One region of the Aliamphritea ceti genome, then DNA from elsewhere that is predicted to be linked to it. Evidence: predicted binding sites of a transcription regulator. Region 1 holds the regulator's gene; the other holds the start of a gene.
What was found. Region 1 encodes FNR, which switches genes on or off when oxygen is low (the NO sensors DNR and NnrR bind a similar motif). Its sites were predicted from a motif close to TTGATNTANATCAA; they were not measured.
Positions count from the first base shown of each region.

Region 2: a site for FNR is predicted at 4,910-4,923, ahead of OCU49_RS14170 (OmpW/AlkL family protein). Genes of this name have one in related genera too.

Region 1 is NZ_AP025282.1:1,903,167-1,911,351, reverse strand. It holds gene ccoG (cytochrome c oxidase accessory protein CcoG) at 1-741, shown strand, start outside; gene OCU49_RS08735 (FixH family protein) at 819-1,337, shown strand; gene OCU49_RS08730 (heavy metal translocating P-type ATPase) at 1,337-3,847, shown strand; gene ccoS (cbb3-type cytochrome oxidase assembly protein CcoS) at 3,872-4,066, shown strand; gene OCU49_RS08720 (sulfite exporter TauE/SafE family protein) at 4,059-4,733, shown strand; gene hemN (oxygen-independent coproporphyrinogen III oxidase) at 4,834-6,231, shown strand; gene fnr (fumarate/nitrate reduction transcriptional regulator Fnr) at 6,424-7,209, shown strand; gene OCU49_RS08705 (adenine phosphoribosyltransferase) at 7,288-7,830, shown strand; gene OCU49_RS08700 (thioredoxin family protein) at 8,131-8,185, shown strand, end outside.
Region 2 is NZ_AP025282.1:3,082,263-3,090,447, forward strand. It holds gene OCU49_RS14140 (L,D-transpeptidase family protein) at 1-498, shown strand, start outside; gene mepK (peptidoglycan L,D-endopeptidase MepK) at 609-1,199, shown strand; gene OCU49_RS14150 (hypothetical protein) at 1,204-1,620, opposite strand; gene OCU49_RS14155 (alpha/beta fold hydrolase) at 1,610-2,635, opposite strand; gene ada (bifunctional DNA-binding transcriptional regulator/O6-methylguanine-DNA methyltransferase Ada) at 2,744-3,796, opposite strand; gene OCU49_RS14165 (DMT family transporter) at 3,793-4,728, opposite strand; gene OCU49_RS14170 (OmpW/AlkL family protein) at 5,092-5,757, shown strand; gene OCU49_RS14175 (LysE family translocator) at 5,950-6,594, opposite strand; gene OCU49_RS14180 (HD domain-containing phosphohydrolase) at 6,963-8,185, shown strand, end outside.

The DNA.
Region 1 (8,185 bases):
TACGCCCGCTTCCAGAGCGTTATGTTTGATCAGGATACTTTAGTCATATCTTACGACGAAGCACGTGGCGAAAATCGCGGCAAGCGTAAAAAGAATATGGATTATAAAGCCGCAGGCATGGGCGACTGCATTGATTGCGGGAACTGTGTGCACGTCTGCCCGGTTGGCATCGACATTCGTGACGGCCTGCAATACGAATGTGTTGCATGTGGAGCCTGCGTTGATGCCTGTGACGATATAATGGACAGAATGGGTTACGAACGCGGCTTGATTCGCTACACCACTGAACATGCACTCGAAGGCGGCACAACCCACATCATGCGCCCTCGCCTGATCGGTTACTTTGCCGCTATGTGCGTCATGTTCATTGCGTTTGGCTATACGCTTTATGCCCGTATTCCGCTGGAAGTTGATATAATCCGCGACCGTGGCCAGCTATACATCGAAGCGTCTAACGGTACTATCGAAAACGCTTACATGCTGAAACTGGCCAACAAGTCTCAACAGGACCACCGCTATAGTATTGAAGTAACGGGCATAGACGGACTTCAACTGATAAGCGAGTCTGTTGTTGATATTCGTTCAGGGGAACTTCTTGATCACCCTATACGTCTACAGATCAAACCGGCTTACCTGGAACGTCCAAACTACGACATTATGTTTCATGTGAAGGCACTGGATGATGCTGATATCAGCATTGATGAAGAGAATCGCTTTATCGGGCCAACCAATCGCCGCTAAAACGATGCTTAACAGCACTGACTGCGTTAAAATAGCCGTTTCGCCCGAGACGGCTATTATCTTTTTGAAGGAAGATCATGTCCCAACCTGACCCAATTGCACCATGGTACAAACAGCCATGGCTATGGTTTATTCTTGCGCCGCTTATTGCCTCCTTTATGTACGCTTCTGTTTATATATCTGCGGCTATATTTACCCGTGACACATTGGTGCGGGATAACTATTACCGACATGCAAAAGCATATAATCAGGATAACTCACAAATCCGGGCAGCTGCTGACCTAGGCATAATGGCAGCACTGAAAATAGATGACGTTACCGGAGATGTCAGTATTGAATTAACCAGTAACAACGATTATGTAAAACCAGAAAATCTGTCACTGGAATTAGTTCATGCGACCCTTGCAGACCGTGACTTTTCCATCAATCTGCGCCGTGTTCGTGACGGATTCTACCTGGGCAACATTGACAGTAAACCACTGGGTAAACAATACGTTATTCTGCAATCGGAAGATGCCAGCTGGCAGATTCGTCAGACCATCTTTCCTCCGTACGATCAGACCCAGTTCGACCTCATTCCACATAAGACCAATTAATGCCTGAAGCACCTACAGCAACAAACCAGCCGCAGTTATGTTTCCACTGCGGCCTGGATGTGCCTGCCAATTCTGAATACGCAGCCGAGATTAACGGCAAACTTCAGCCAATGTGCTGCCCGGGTTGTCAGGCCGTAGCTGAAGCAATCGCCGCTGGCGGTCTGGAAAACTATTACAAGCACCGCACCAACGATGCTCAGTCACCAGACACTGCAGACCGTAACCAGCAGCGCCTCGCTGAATTAAAACTCTACGATGAAGCTTCGGTACAGCAAAGTTTTGTGAATACCCTGAGCGATGGCAGCAAACAGGCTGCCTTGGTGATCGAAGGCATTACCTGCGCTGCCTGCGTATGGCTTTTAGAGCATCATATTTCAGCACTGGACGGCGTCACTCAGGCATCGGTGAATATGACTAATCACCGTGCGCAAATCAGCTGGCAGCCTGACCAGATCGAACTCAGTACGATTCTTGCTGCGATTTACTCGATTGGTTATCAGGGACATCCTTACCACCCCAATAAAGAAGAACAACTGTTGGCAGCGGAAACCCGCCGGGCCACTCGCCGACTAGGCATTGCCGGTGTATTTACCATGCAGATCATGATGATCTCTATTGCCCTTTATGCCGACAGTAACAATCAGCTTGAGCAACACCTGATCACCTTTATGCGCTGGGCCAGCTTTGTACTTGCTACGCCAGTTGTAATCTATGCAGCCAGACCTTTCTTTGACGCCGCGTGGCGTGATCTGAAAACCCGACATCTCACAATGGATGTACCAGTTTCGATCGCTATTGGCGGTGCCTATCTCGCCAGCATCTGGGCCACAGCGACAGCAACCGGCGAAGTCTATTTCGACTCAGTCAGCATGTTTACTTTCTTCCTGCTCATCGGTCGCTATTTAGAAATGAAAGCCCGCCACCGTACTGGCAGAGCTGGTAATTCACTTCTCAATCTACTACCAGCAAGCGCAACTGTTATTCGCGACGGCCAGGAAGTACTGATACCCGCAACTGACCTGCAAACCGGTGACAGGGTAATCGTCAAACCAGGCCATACTGTTTCAGCCGACGGCATCATTATCAGCGGAAACAGCAGCATTGATGAATCTGCGCTAACCGGTGAATACCTGCCACTCAACAAACAACCAGGAGATACAGTTGTCGGCGGCACTATTAATGTCGAAAATCCGCTGGAGATAGAAGTTACTGATGTCGGCGCCGAATCTAAACTTTCGTCAGTGGTTCGCTTACTTGATCGCGCCCACCAGGAAAAACCTCTGGCCGCCAAAACCGCTGATAAAATTGCCGGTTACTTTGTTGCAGCAGTATTGATCACCGCTATAAGCGTAGCCGTTATCTGGTGGAACATAGCCCCCGAACACGCACTTTGGATAACCCTCTCAGTACTGGTTGTTACCTGTCCGTGCGCGCTTTCACTGGCTACACCGACCGCGCTGACAGCAGCCACCGGAGCACTGCGGGAAAATGGCATTTTAATTACCCGCGGCCATGTTCTCGAGAGCTTGGCAAAAGCGACTCACATCGTATTTGATAAAACCGGCACGCTGACAGAAGGCAACCTGTCTTTACAGCAAACAATCAGCCTGAATAGCCTGACTAAGACTCAATGCCTCGATATTGCTGCAGCACTGGAAGCGCATTCTGAACACCCTATTGCCAAAGCCTTTCACCAGCACTATGAGCAATTTCAAATCCCTCCGGCTAGTGATCTGAATAATCATATCGGCGAAGGTCTTGAAGGCAATGTAGAAAGCGTTATTTACCGTATCGGGAAGCCCGAATTTGCCAGCGCCAACTGCGATGAAATACTCAGCTACCAGGATGCACCTGACAACAATGGCCAGTGGCTATTACTGGTTTCCGACAAAACGCCACTTGCCTGGTTCTGCCTAAACGATCCGATTCGCAAACATGCTGCGCAATCCGTGCAGAAGCTCCAGCAACAAGGACTGAATGTCACTATGCTAACCGGTGACAACTCTGCTGCTGTTAGTGCCGTTTCACAGCAACTGAATATCAATCAGGTTATTTCAGGTGTTTCGCCGGAAGAAAAACTGCAACACGTACAGCAGTTACAGGCAGACGGTGCCCGGGTAATAATGGTTGGCGATGGTATTAATGACATTCCGGTACTTGCCGGCGCGCAGATATCTATCGCAATGGGGGCTGCAACCGATCTGGCTAAAACAAACGCCGATGCTGTACTGATCTCCAGTGACCTGCAACGCTTACCCCAAGCCTTAACCCATGCGCAAAAAACTCAGAAAATAATTCGTCAGAATTTGGCCTGGGCGCTGGTGTATAATATTATCGCGCTGCCGCTTGCTGCCAGCGGACTGATAGCACCTTATATGGCTGCTATTGGCATGTCTGCCAGCTCGCTTGTTGTTGTGGGTAACGCACTGCGTCTTTCCCGCCTCAGGCAAGCTGACAGAACAACCAAACAAACTGTGTCACAACCAGTGATGCAACAGTCAAACAACTAAGCTTATCGGGCTACGGATCTCTATATGAACATTCTCTATCTGCTGATTCCTATCGCTATCATTCTGGCAGGCCTTGGTATCTGGGGATTTTTCTGGTCTGTAAACAGCGGTCAATACGATGATATGGAGTCACCGGCCCATAGCATTCTCTATGATGACGACGAACACCTGATCCCTAACGACGCCAAACAAAAGGCTGCTGATAAGCAGAATGACTGAACTCAGTATCTTTTATGCCGTACTTCTCGGTTTACTCGGTAGCGCCCACTGTCTTGGAATGTGCGGCGGTATTTCCAGTGCAATCGCTATGGGCATCAACCAGCCAAACCGTCATCCGCTCGTTTTATTACTCAGCTTCAATACTGGCCGGGTGCTTAGCTATGCTATTGCAGGCGGAATTCTCGGTGGGCTTGGCTGGCTTATAGAATCCCCCACTACCGGCCTGATTATGCGTAGCATTGCCGGACTTATGTTGATTTTATTGGGTCTGTATATTGCCAGATGGTGGCAGGCTGTCACTTATATTGAGCGACTGGGTAAACATCTCTGGAAGCATCTGCAGCCTTTTAGCAAGCAATTGCTCCCGGTCAGCTCAGTACCTAAAGCACTGTTACTCGGAAGCATCTGGGGCTGGCTCCCCTGTGGGTTGGTATACTCTACACTTATCTGGAGCGCCAGTGCCGCAGACTGGCAAACTTCCGCACTGCTCATGGGCGGCTTCGGTCTGGGAACAATTCCCGCCATGCTGGTCACCGGTTTATTGGCCCGTCAACTACAGGGCTTCTTACAACATCGCATTACTCAAGCTGTGGCTGGCCTATGCATTATCAGCTTTGGTATCTACACCTTACCGCTTTCAGGTTTACTACAATCCTTCAGCGCTTGATCAGGGTCAATGCGGGCATCTTTCAGATCACTACAATAGTCTCATATTAATAAGTCGGCACAGACCGACCCCTATACAGTTTTAGCAAGAGACTTATGCAGTGACTCAACCAAATCTTATAGAATGGGATCTGGATCTGATCCGTCGTTATGATCTTTCCGGCCCCCGTTACACCTCCTACCCTACCGCAATTCAGTTTGACCCTTCTCTGGAAGCCAGCGATCTGGTCGACTGCGGACAAAACACAGCCGATATTAGCACTCCCTTATCTTTATATGTGCATATCCCCTTCTGTGCCCACGTTTGTTACTACTGCGCCTGTAACAAAGTCATCACCCGTAACCGCAAAAAAGCTCAGCCCTATCTGGACACCCTTTATCAGGAAATGGCTCAGCTATCGAAGTGGTATTCAAAAGACCGCATTGTTGAACAACTTCACTGGGGCGGCGGCACACCAACCTTCATCAGTAACGAACAAATGACCGAACTGATGCAGGCAATGCGTGACAACTTTAATCTGTTAGATGATGACAGCGGCGATTATTCAATCGAGATTGATCCGCGGGAAGTTGATAACGAAACACTTCAGGTACTGCGTAACATTGGCTTTAACCGTATCAGCCTTGGTGTACAGGATGTCGAACTCAAAGTGCAGCAAGCTGTAAACCGTGTACAACCTGTAGAAGAAGTTGCTGCAGTATTGCACGAAGCCCGCAGACTCGGCTTCCGTTCTATCAATATGGATCTGATATACGGTTTGCCACATCAGACACTGGAAAGCTTTAAGCAGACGCTGGCCACTATTATCGAGCTAAGCCCAGACCGCTTGTCAGTATTTAACTATGCGCATATGCCAGATCGCTTCCGTTCTCAGAAACACATTCAGGCTGAAGATTTACCAAGCCCTGAAACGAAACTGGCGATTCTGGAAACGACTATAGCTATGCTGACTGATGCAGGTTATGTCTATATCGGTATGGACCACTTCGCCAAGCCTGATGATGAACTGGCCATTGCACAGCGCAATAATCAGCTTCACCGTAATTTTCAGGGCTACACCACCCATAAAGAATGCGACCTGGTCGCGATGGGGGTTTCGTCCATCAGTCAGATTGGTGATGTCTATTACCAGAACCAGCATGACATGCGCCTTTATACAGACGCCGTAGAAGCAGATATTCATGCCATTAACCGTGGTGTCACTCTCAGCCTGGATGATCGCATTCGCAGAGCAGTTATCACCCAGCTGATCTGTCACTTTGAGCTGGATAAAGATCGCATCGAAGCAGACTTTGATATCCGCTTTGATGACTACTTTGCAGAAGAACTCACAGAAATTGAACAGTTTGCTGAAGACGGCCTGATCAGTCTGGAAAAAGATAACCGTGAACTGCTGGCAACAGGTAGCGGCAGGTTATTAATCCGCCGGATCTGCATGACATTTGATGCTTACATTCCAAAGCGAACGGCTACTCAGGGATACTCCCGAATCATTTGATTGATAGCGTTACGGCCCTGTAAATTAATCTCTCAGGGCCGTACATCAAACGGGTTTGAGCAATTCCCTTACTTTTTTTGTGCTTTGTACGACAAAAGTAACGTGCTGAGGTCTAAACTACTTCAACCCGTACTAAAATTACTTCATAATCTGATTCAATAAAGATATATGAACTAATCACAGGACTTGATAATGAGTGACACAAAGGCAACCGATCGCAAAGTACACAGCATTTCACAGGTACATTGCAGCACCTGTAGCCTGAGCTCACTGTGTCTTCCTGTTTCCCTGAACCTGACTGAAATGGATCGCCTCGATAATATTATCGAGAAGAGCCGTCCGTTGAAGAAAGGTGAACATCTGTTCCATCAGGGAGATTCATTTTCATCTATCTATGCCATTCGCGCAGGCAGTATCAAAAGCTATAGCCTTACGAACCAGGGCGAAGAACAAATCACTGGCTTTTACTTCCCGGGTGAACTGGTTGGCTTCAGTGGTTTTGACGAAAACGAATATCCAATTTCAGCCAAAGTACTGGAAACCACTACCGTATGTGAGATTCCTTTCCCACGGCTGGACGAACTGTCAGGACAGCTTCCTGAGCTGCGCCGTCAGGTATTGCGTACACTGAGTAAAGAAGTACGTGAAGATCAGCAAATGATGCTGCTACTCAGTAAGAAAAATGCTGAGCAGCGTATTGCTACCTTCCTGTTCAAACTTTCTTCCCGCTATAAAGCACGTGGTTACTCTGCCACTCAGTTCCGTTTATCCATGTCACGGAATGAAATCGGTAACTTCCTGGGTCTGGCAGTAGAAACCGTCAGCCGTATCTTCACCCGTTTCCAGAAAAATGGCCTGATTACCGTTGAAGGTAAGGAAATTGAACTGATTCAACTGGAAGAAATCCAGCTGCTGTCAGGCGACTGTGTGGCTGAAGAAGACAGTGACGCTCGCATCAATACTAATCAGATGGACTAGCCTTCCGGACAGGAAAGCGCCAGAATATACCTACATACTGTAAATTTTCAGAATTACACCCTGTTGTAAGGATTCTTCATGTCTTTTGATGAATGTTATATAAAGTCGGTAATGCGTACGATTCCGGACTGGCCGGAAGAAGGCATTATGTTTCGCGATATCACGCCACTATTTAAAGACCCTAAAGCGTTACGCATGATCAGCGACGCTTTCATCCAGCGTTATATTGATTCAGATATTACCCACATCGCCAGCATCGACGCCCGCGGCTTTCTGATCGGATCAATCATGGCCTATCAGTTGAATATCCCACTGGTGCTGGTCCGTAAGAAAGGCAAATTGCCGGGTGCAACTATTTCTCAGGAATACAAACTGGAATACGGCAGTGCCACCGTCGAAATGCAGGCCGACGCCGTCACTAAAGGCGATAATGTACTTATCTTTGATGATCTGATTGCCACCGGCGGAACAGTACTGGCCGCCAGCACTATTATTAAAGAGCTGGGCGCCAGCGTTGCTGAAGTTGCAACCCTGATCAATCTGCCTGACTTACAAGGCTCACGTAAAATTCAGGAAGCCGGCATTCCGGTTTTCAGCCTTATGTCTTACGAAGGTTTATAAACCCAGTTTACCTGGCTACATTTGCCTACCTACTACAGCCCTGTACTAACAGGGCTGTTTTATTTCTGCACCAAAATACTAAACAACTCTTAAAAAACAATAAGTTAGATAAGCCCATCCCAGTATACTCACCATTCTGCTGAGAAACGTAGCAAACTGTCACAAAAATCGCTTACAATCGATCAACGTCGTTGGCGCACCTATGAAGAATTACTGCTTATATTTAGCAATTCAGAGCGCCTGAATCAGCCATGCGAGAGACTACTGCATGGACAAAACAGCCTTGAGTTAATAATAAAAATGAAACTGAGACTGCTACCGTTTATCACCTTATTGGTGAGTGTATTTATCAGCC
Region 2 (8,185 bases), 1.2 Mb from region 1:
GGAAATGAGTATCAGCGACTCTGGGAGCCGCCGGGAATGGGCAACACTCTGGGGCGTATCAAGTTTATATCCCGCAGTCAGTACGCTATCTATCTGCATGACACCTCCGCACCGCGATTATTTGATGAACACAACCGTGCTTTCAGTTCTGGCTGTATTCGCGTTGCCGAAGCACGCCAGCTTGCCGATACCCTGCTTTCCCTGAGTGAGCCGGAAGATGTTTCACTCGAACCTATACTTAGCCATTCCCGTACGCAGACATTACCGTTGCAACAGCCTGTTAACTTACACGTTACTTACTGGACAGCCTGGATTTCGCCAAAAGGCACACTAAATTTTCGCGAAGATTTGTATAAACGGGATCGTTGGCAAATGCAGGAACATCAACAGCAACTGGCTGAAATCATAGATAAAAGCTCAGTACCCGCACCACTGGAAACCGCTCAGGTAGCTCTCAGGCAAGTGCATCAGCAAAGCCTGGACACGCAAACTGAGTGATCATTTTATGTACAGAAAGACCTCTCTCAGGCATAATCCACATCCATGATTCAGGGCGGCCAATATGGCCGCCCTGGTAGTATTCATCTATCAGCAGTACCTACGTTATTATGTCTAAACAGTTACACAGTCGCAGAAAATTCTTGCGCACGCTAAGCGGCTTTACCGGTTTATCAATGGCGCCTAATGCGTTTGCACAGATAAATAAACTGCCATTATCTGACAATCAGGAAATGCCGTTAGCCTCAGGTAAAGATAAACAGCTGGATTTTTTGCATCTGCATACCGGAGAGTCTCTTTCGACAACGTTCTTCAGCGGTAATCAGTTCGTTGCCACCGAAATGTCTGATGTAAACTATCTGCTGCGTGACCATCACAACGGTGAAGTCTACGACATGAATCCTGAACTGCTGAACCTGCTATACGATGTTCGTAGTGCTCTGGGGACTCAAAAACCAATCCATGTCATTTCTGCTTACCGTTCACCGGCAACCAACGAAAAGCTGCGCAAGAACAGCACTAAGGTCGCCAAAAAGAGCTTACACATGCAAGGTAAGGCTATCGATATCCGTATTCCCGGAGTCGATGTTAAAGACATTCATCAGGCAGCACTGGCCGTCAAAGGTGGCGGTGTTGGACTTTACACCCGCAGTGATTTTGTCCACCTAGATGTTGGCCGGGTACGACGCTGGGGTAAATAACGGCTTAATCGCCATTGGCTGGCCAGGTAGGGTGTGGCCAAAGTAACGCCGAAAGCCCCAATAAGGACTGTATCGCCAACAACACAGCGATACCAAAGTTCGAAGAAGACAGATTAAAATCGCCGCCAATTGTTCCGGCGGCGATCAACAGTATAAGTCCAAATACTGACACAATGCCGGTTACTCTGGCCAACGCAACAGCCGCCGTATTCAGGACCGCTGATTTCACCGATACAGTGACAATTCCGCTAATGACAGTACTGGTAGCCAGTATCGAAATATCCAGCCAACTAACGGCTTTATAGCCTCGCTCAAGAAAATCAGGGTCCACAACAAGTGATCCTGCCGTCAGTAACAACACAACCGAGAAACTGTATTTAAGCCAAGTAATCGTAGGATTACCGCCCAGACTATCCGGCAACAGCCGGCTCCTCAGCTGATTGCCCAATCACATCCCCAGCCAAATCTTCAACATCACTGAGTAAGCTGCTCAGTTTTGCTATGAACCAGTCATGCATACTGTCCGGTAGATCATGTCCCCAGCCTGAAAGAACCTCCAGGGTCGCATTGGCGATACTGTCAGCAACACTTTCTCCACTGCTAACCGGAAATACCGGATCATCGGAACCATGTAGTACCAGCGTAGGAGCAGTAATTCCCGCATTTCCAGAGCGTAAATCTTCATGGCAAAGTATCGCCAGTAACTGCCGCATATAACCTTCAGGACAATAAGATCGACGCAAGGCCCGCTCAGCCTGCTTTAACTGCTGTTCATTTGTCAGACAGTGTTCGGTACCTGTAAACAGATGGCTTTCAGCGGCAGAGCCTTTAATCATTGCAGCGAAAGCATCTTCAGACTCAGGCAAACTAAGATTAGCTGCCACCGGTGCCTGGTTCCCGTCATACAACAAGTGCCGGCCATGACCTTCGGGCAATTCACGGTCCAGTGTCGTTGAAAATACCACACTCAGACTCAACGTGCGCTCGGGCCATTTGCCAGCAAAAATCTGCGCAATCAAACCGCCCATTGAACCACCCAATATATGCGCCTTTGAAATATCCAGATGATCCATTAAATGCACTACGTCTGTTGCCATATCTGTCAGGGTATATGCTGGCTCAACAACTTCTCCCTTCCACGCCTGCTGTAAACGTACAGCAAGATTATGACCCGTAAGCTGATCAAATTTATCTGACAGACCAGAATCCCGGTTATCAAATACAACAACCCGATAACCTTCATCTGCAATACGCTGCAAAAGCGTTTCTGGCCAGTGAATTAGTTGCGACCCCAAACCTCTGATCATAATCAGAGGCGGATGTGAAACATCTCCATACGCCTGCCAGTAAAGCCCACAGGCCTCAGAATACTGTTCTGCTACCGGCTCATAATTCTGTGTTTTACTGGCTATCACTGAATCGCCTGATTGTGACATTCACTATCCTGTTTTTTTATATTGTTTGTTAGGCTGAAAATCTCACCGGAATTATACCGCTACTATTTACCAGAAGTATTCCAGGGCTATGTTAAAACGATACCAGCGCTATAGCTGCTCTTCAGTATCCAGCAATTGTTGCTTCCTATCTCGGCCCCAGCGGTATCCGCTTAAGTCACCATCACTGCGTACAATACGATGACAGGGAATAATTACCGCCAACTTATTTGCACCACAGGCTCCGGCAACTGCCCGGCTTGCTTTTGGCTGGCCAATCGCAGCAGCTAGCTGACTATAACTCATCGTTTCACCGACCGGAATCTGCTGTAACGCCTGCCAAACCTGCTCCTGAAAAGCCGTTCCCTTAATATCCAGAGGCAGGTCACATTCAGCCTTTGGCGCATCGACAAACGCTAGCACTTCGATCAGTAAATCGGACAGTTCATCTCCTGCGGCAATCAGTTGAGCTGCTGGAAAGCGAGCCGCTAAAACCTGTTGCAAGTCAGCATCAAAATCAACGAACTCTACACAACAAATTCCTCTGGCGCTCACCGCCATCACCAGCGGACCGAATATACTCGCCCCGGTGCAATAATAGATCTGCTGCCCCTTGCCGCCTTTACGAAACTGCGACGGTGTCATTCCCAGACGGTTATGACTATAAACCGATGCCGCGGAGCCTATACCTGAGGCATAAATCGCCTCAGTAACACTGGCCTGATCCAGTAATGCTTCGCTGAAACGTTTATTCTGATGATTTCGCTGATATGCTTTCGGACTTACCCCGACCAGACGGCTAAACAAACGCTGAAAATGCCAGATACTCAGCTGGGCATTTTCTGCTAACTCAGCCAGATCGACAATATCTTCGGCTGCCTCAATATGCCGGCAGGCATTAACAACCACTTCTATAAGCGCTTCAGAAGCCGACTTCTGTTCCGGTTTACATCGTTTGCAGGCACGAAATCCGGCATCTACTGCTGTTGATGTATCTTCATAAAAACGAACATTTTCCCGCCGTGGCTGGCGGGAAGAACAGCCAGGACGACAATAAATACCAGTGCTCAGAACTGCATAATAAAACTGACCATTAGCAGCAAGATTGCGATCACAGACAGCTTGCCAACGACTGTCCTCATCAGTAAATAACAACTGACTCATTTCGTAACCTCCTGATGAACTTCAGACTTTCTGGTAAAAATAGCAAAGACTCTGCCATCTATTGCCAACAAACCTGCCCCTACTAACACCATCCCAATGTAATGCTCGCTGGCGAAAGACTGACCCAGAAAAATAGCCCCTAAAGCAATGGCACTGATCGGCGCCAGAAAAGTAACTAAGAGCAAATTAGTTGGGCCTGCTGTAGAAAGAATCCGAAAATAAATCACGTAAGCCAGTGCCGTACAAATTAATGCCAGCCCCGCTATCGCCAGCAATACATGGGTATCCGGCATACTCAGCAACCAGGGCTGATCAAACCACAATACAACCGGCAATAATAAAACCGTCGATGCCGTTACCTGACCAGCAGTAATCACTAAGGTACTGAAGCCACGCCCCTGCAAACGTTTGCCATATACTCCGGCGCACGCGTAACTAAATGCAGCCAGTAAAATCGCCAGTTGAGCAGTTAAATCAGCCTTTAAACCTTCAATGACATCTGGCCCGATAATCACAGCCACACCGGTTATTCCCAATAGCAAGCCTGTAAGTTTGCCTCCCCCTATACGTTTCTCAACCCCCAAACCACGCAGTACAAGAATACTGAATACCGGTGTCATGGCTATCAGGACCGATGCCAGTCCACCACTGATATGCGTTTGTCCCCACACAATCAAACAAAATGGCGCTGCATTATTCAGTAATCCAATGCACATCATGCCTCGCCATGCATGCCAGGTAGCCGGCATCCTCTGCCCCAGAATATAAACCAACAGAATAAGAAACAGTGCAGCACCGGCAACACGCAGCGTAACAATACTGATAACTGGTAACTGGGCTAGAGCAACATCAACAAAAAAATATGAGCCGCCCCAGATAATCGCCAGACTAAATAGCAGTGCCCATTCCTGCAAATTCATTGTTTGTTTCATGGAATATTTCCTTTAACCATTCAAGATTATGATCAATGTAAGTCAGTCATCACAGGAAAACACTCAGCTTCTTGCGCTCTAAACAAAATCTTTTACTGTAGCTAATGAAAGTGACCGTTAAAAATAACAAAGCGATGGATAACAACCACATACCAAAGGATTAGACGCTTCAGAGAAAAACTTGATCTAGGTTAATTTTTACAGATAACTCTGCCCTATTCGCTCTAAAAACTAATCCAGATCAAATTTTCTTGTGCGGGTCTGTTGTTTAATGGCGCCAGTTCAGGAACCCGCGACCAAGCAAAAACTTCTTCACTGGTTCTATTCAATACAGTTCCAACATATTTCAGAGCGAACACCACCATGAAAACTTCTGCAGCACGTTTAGGATTAACAGCCGCAATTCTTGCCACTCTAACTACAGCTCCAGCTTTCGCATACGAAGCCGGCGATATCATTGTCCGCGCGGGTGCGACCAATGTTAACCCGAATGACGACAGCAGCGCTGTTTCCCTGAATGGCAGTGCAGTTGCAGGTTCCGGCGTGAGTGTAAACAGCGATACTCAGCTGGGTCTGACAGCAACTTACATGCTAGATAGCAACTGGGGTATCGAATTACTGGCAGCGACTCCTTTCAGTCATGACATTAGCGGCAAAGGTACTCTTGCCGGACAAGGCAAAATTGCCTCAGCTAAACAACTGCCTCCTACTTTAAGTGCCGTGTACTACTTCGATACTGAAGGTGCATTCGACCCTTATATTGGCGCCGGCATTAACTACACTACTTTCTTCAGCGAAGAAGGTGAAGGTAACTTCACTGGCTATGACGTAAAACTGGATGATTCATGGGGTCTGGCAGTACAGGCAGGCTTCGATGTACAACTGAGCGAAAACTGGCAGCTAAACGGCTCCGTACGTTACATCGATATCCAAACTGACGCGACAATTTCTAACGGTACAAACACATACACCGTAGATGTAGATATTGATCCAACTGTTGTTTCTATGATGATCGGTTACAAATTCTAATAGACCATCTGATTTTCTGACGGATTCAGTAAACCGGCCTTAATGATACTTCCCCTGGTATCGGTTATGGCCGGTTTTTTATTGTTGCTATCTACAACGGCCCTCTATCGATTCTCGTTATAGTTGCTTTATATAAGGTTTCTTTGGCGCTAACTTCTCTTTGGAACCACCAGGTTTAACTTCTTTTTCTGACTATTGGCGTGAAGCCATCAGACCTGCACCGGCAGCAGCCAGTAAACCGGCGCAGCCCCGGTTAAAATAACCGCGCATTTCCGGTCGGGAAAACCATTGGCGCAAATACACACCCATCAACGCATATATCGAAATAGCCAACCATTCGAGCAGCAGGAAAATCCCACCCAGTAATCCGAACTGTGCCAGCATTGGTTGCTCAGGGTTAACAAACTGCGGTAAGAATGCAGTAAAAATCAGTATCGCCTTAGGATTACCAATCGCCATCAAGAATTCCTGTCGCATAAGGCCAGACAATGACATCGACCGATTACTCGCTTGTTGCTGAAGTTTGACGTCGGCATGCCAAAGCTGCCAGGCGAGCCAAAATAGATACAGAGCACCGGCAAGCTTAACGGCAAAAAAGATTTTCTCCGATGCGTATAACACTGTCGCTACGCCCGTTGCCGCTAAAAATATCATCAGACTAAAAGCCAGTAAACGTCCGCAACCGGCTGCTACTGCCGTGCGAAAACCAAACCGCTGAGCATTAGCCATCGCCATCAGATTATTCGGACCCGGCGAAAGATTCAGCGCAAAACATGCAGGTATAAACAAGAACAAAGCAACAACTTCCAAGACACCACCCCAAATAATTAACGACACTAACTTATGCAACTCAATGCTGACGCAATGAAACTGTGCACCTAATTCCCTTCAACAACTAAACGACGTAATCCACCAATCTACTTAAACTGAGTAACTAGAGAAAGATACAAACAACAACGTTTCAAATCTATCAAGCCATTGAATTTATTATATATGTTAAAAAATATTCTCCGTAAAAACGAATATATATTGAGAATTACCGCTTTTTAGCCACTTAGTATTTCAGCAACATGCTATAAAAGTGTTTAGCTGCTGTAATTACGCCGCTTGGGATTCCTTTCATCTGATAACTAAACATGAACAAGGTATCGCAAGCACGTAGACATTGGAAAGATACAGCCATATGCCACGGAGGGCATCATCAAATGAAAAACACACTATTAAGTCCGAAAAGATTTTCGATTCGCTTCACCATCAGCTGTATTTTCTTAATCGTTACCGGATTAACCGCTTTACTGGCACTCAGCCTGAAATTTCATTTCACTCAGGCAATGTCCGAAGAGCTGCTCCTGTCTAAAATAGCCAACGCGTCATCCAAAATCAGTGCCTATATCCAAAATCTTGATATTGATGCGTCAAGAAGTATTAAAATCCTTAAAGACGTATCAATCACCAATACAGAGAAGTTTTCACAACAGGAAACCAGAAATCTGTTGATTCAGGTATTAAAAGAAAACCCTCTCTTTTTCAGCATTTACTATGCAAAAGCTAACGAAGATTTTTATCAGGTAATAAACCTGGAAGCTTCCTCAACCGTTCGCAAGGAACTCTCTGCATCTGAGCACGACCGCTGGGCCACTATTAACATTTCCGGTGAAGGACCTCAAAGGCATAGAAACGTAAAATACTTCGATGAAAGGCTTAACCTGACACACAAAAATTCTATACGAAGTAACACTCTGCCTACCCAACGCCCGTGGTACAAAGCTGCAACCAGTAATCAGGTGTATAAAACAGAGCCCTATTTATTTAAGCAGTTAAACGTAACCGGACAAACCTATGCGATCAGGACATCTGATTCTGTTTTAGGAATTGATGTCGTGCTGTCCTCAATTAACTCACAGCTTACCTCGGCGACTTTTGAACTTACAAACGAACAAGGGGTAGAATCTTTCATATATAACGCTGCGGGAGAACTACATGCCTCCAATATGATAGAAAATCAGCAATTTAAGATCCCCGTATCAAAGGCTCTTAAATTATCAGCAAGACAACAAAGACTCATTGCTAATACCCCTACCCTTATCATCTCAAATCAAAATAACTGGCCACCTCTGGACTACTCCATAGCGGGGCAGCCTGATGGATATGCGATAGATCTGCTAAAACTTATTTCTGAATTAACAGGCTTACGCTTCAAATTTGTTAATGGTTTCAGGCTCGACGAACTCCAGACACAATTCAAAAATGGCAAAATTGACCTGTTGCATTCAGTATCAGCGATGCACAGCCCAGCCAACATTGTGAGTTGTACTATGTATCAGCAAAAGCTGGCAATAGCGGTCAACAATGATTACCTGAAATATTCGAACGCCTCTGACCTGAACGATAAGACTCTGGCACTTATTTCCGGCCAGGGCTTTGGAAA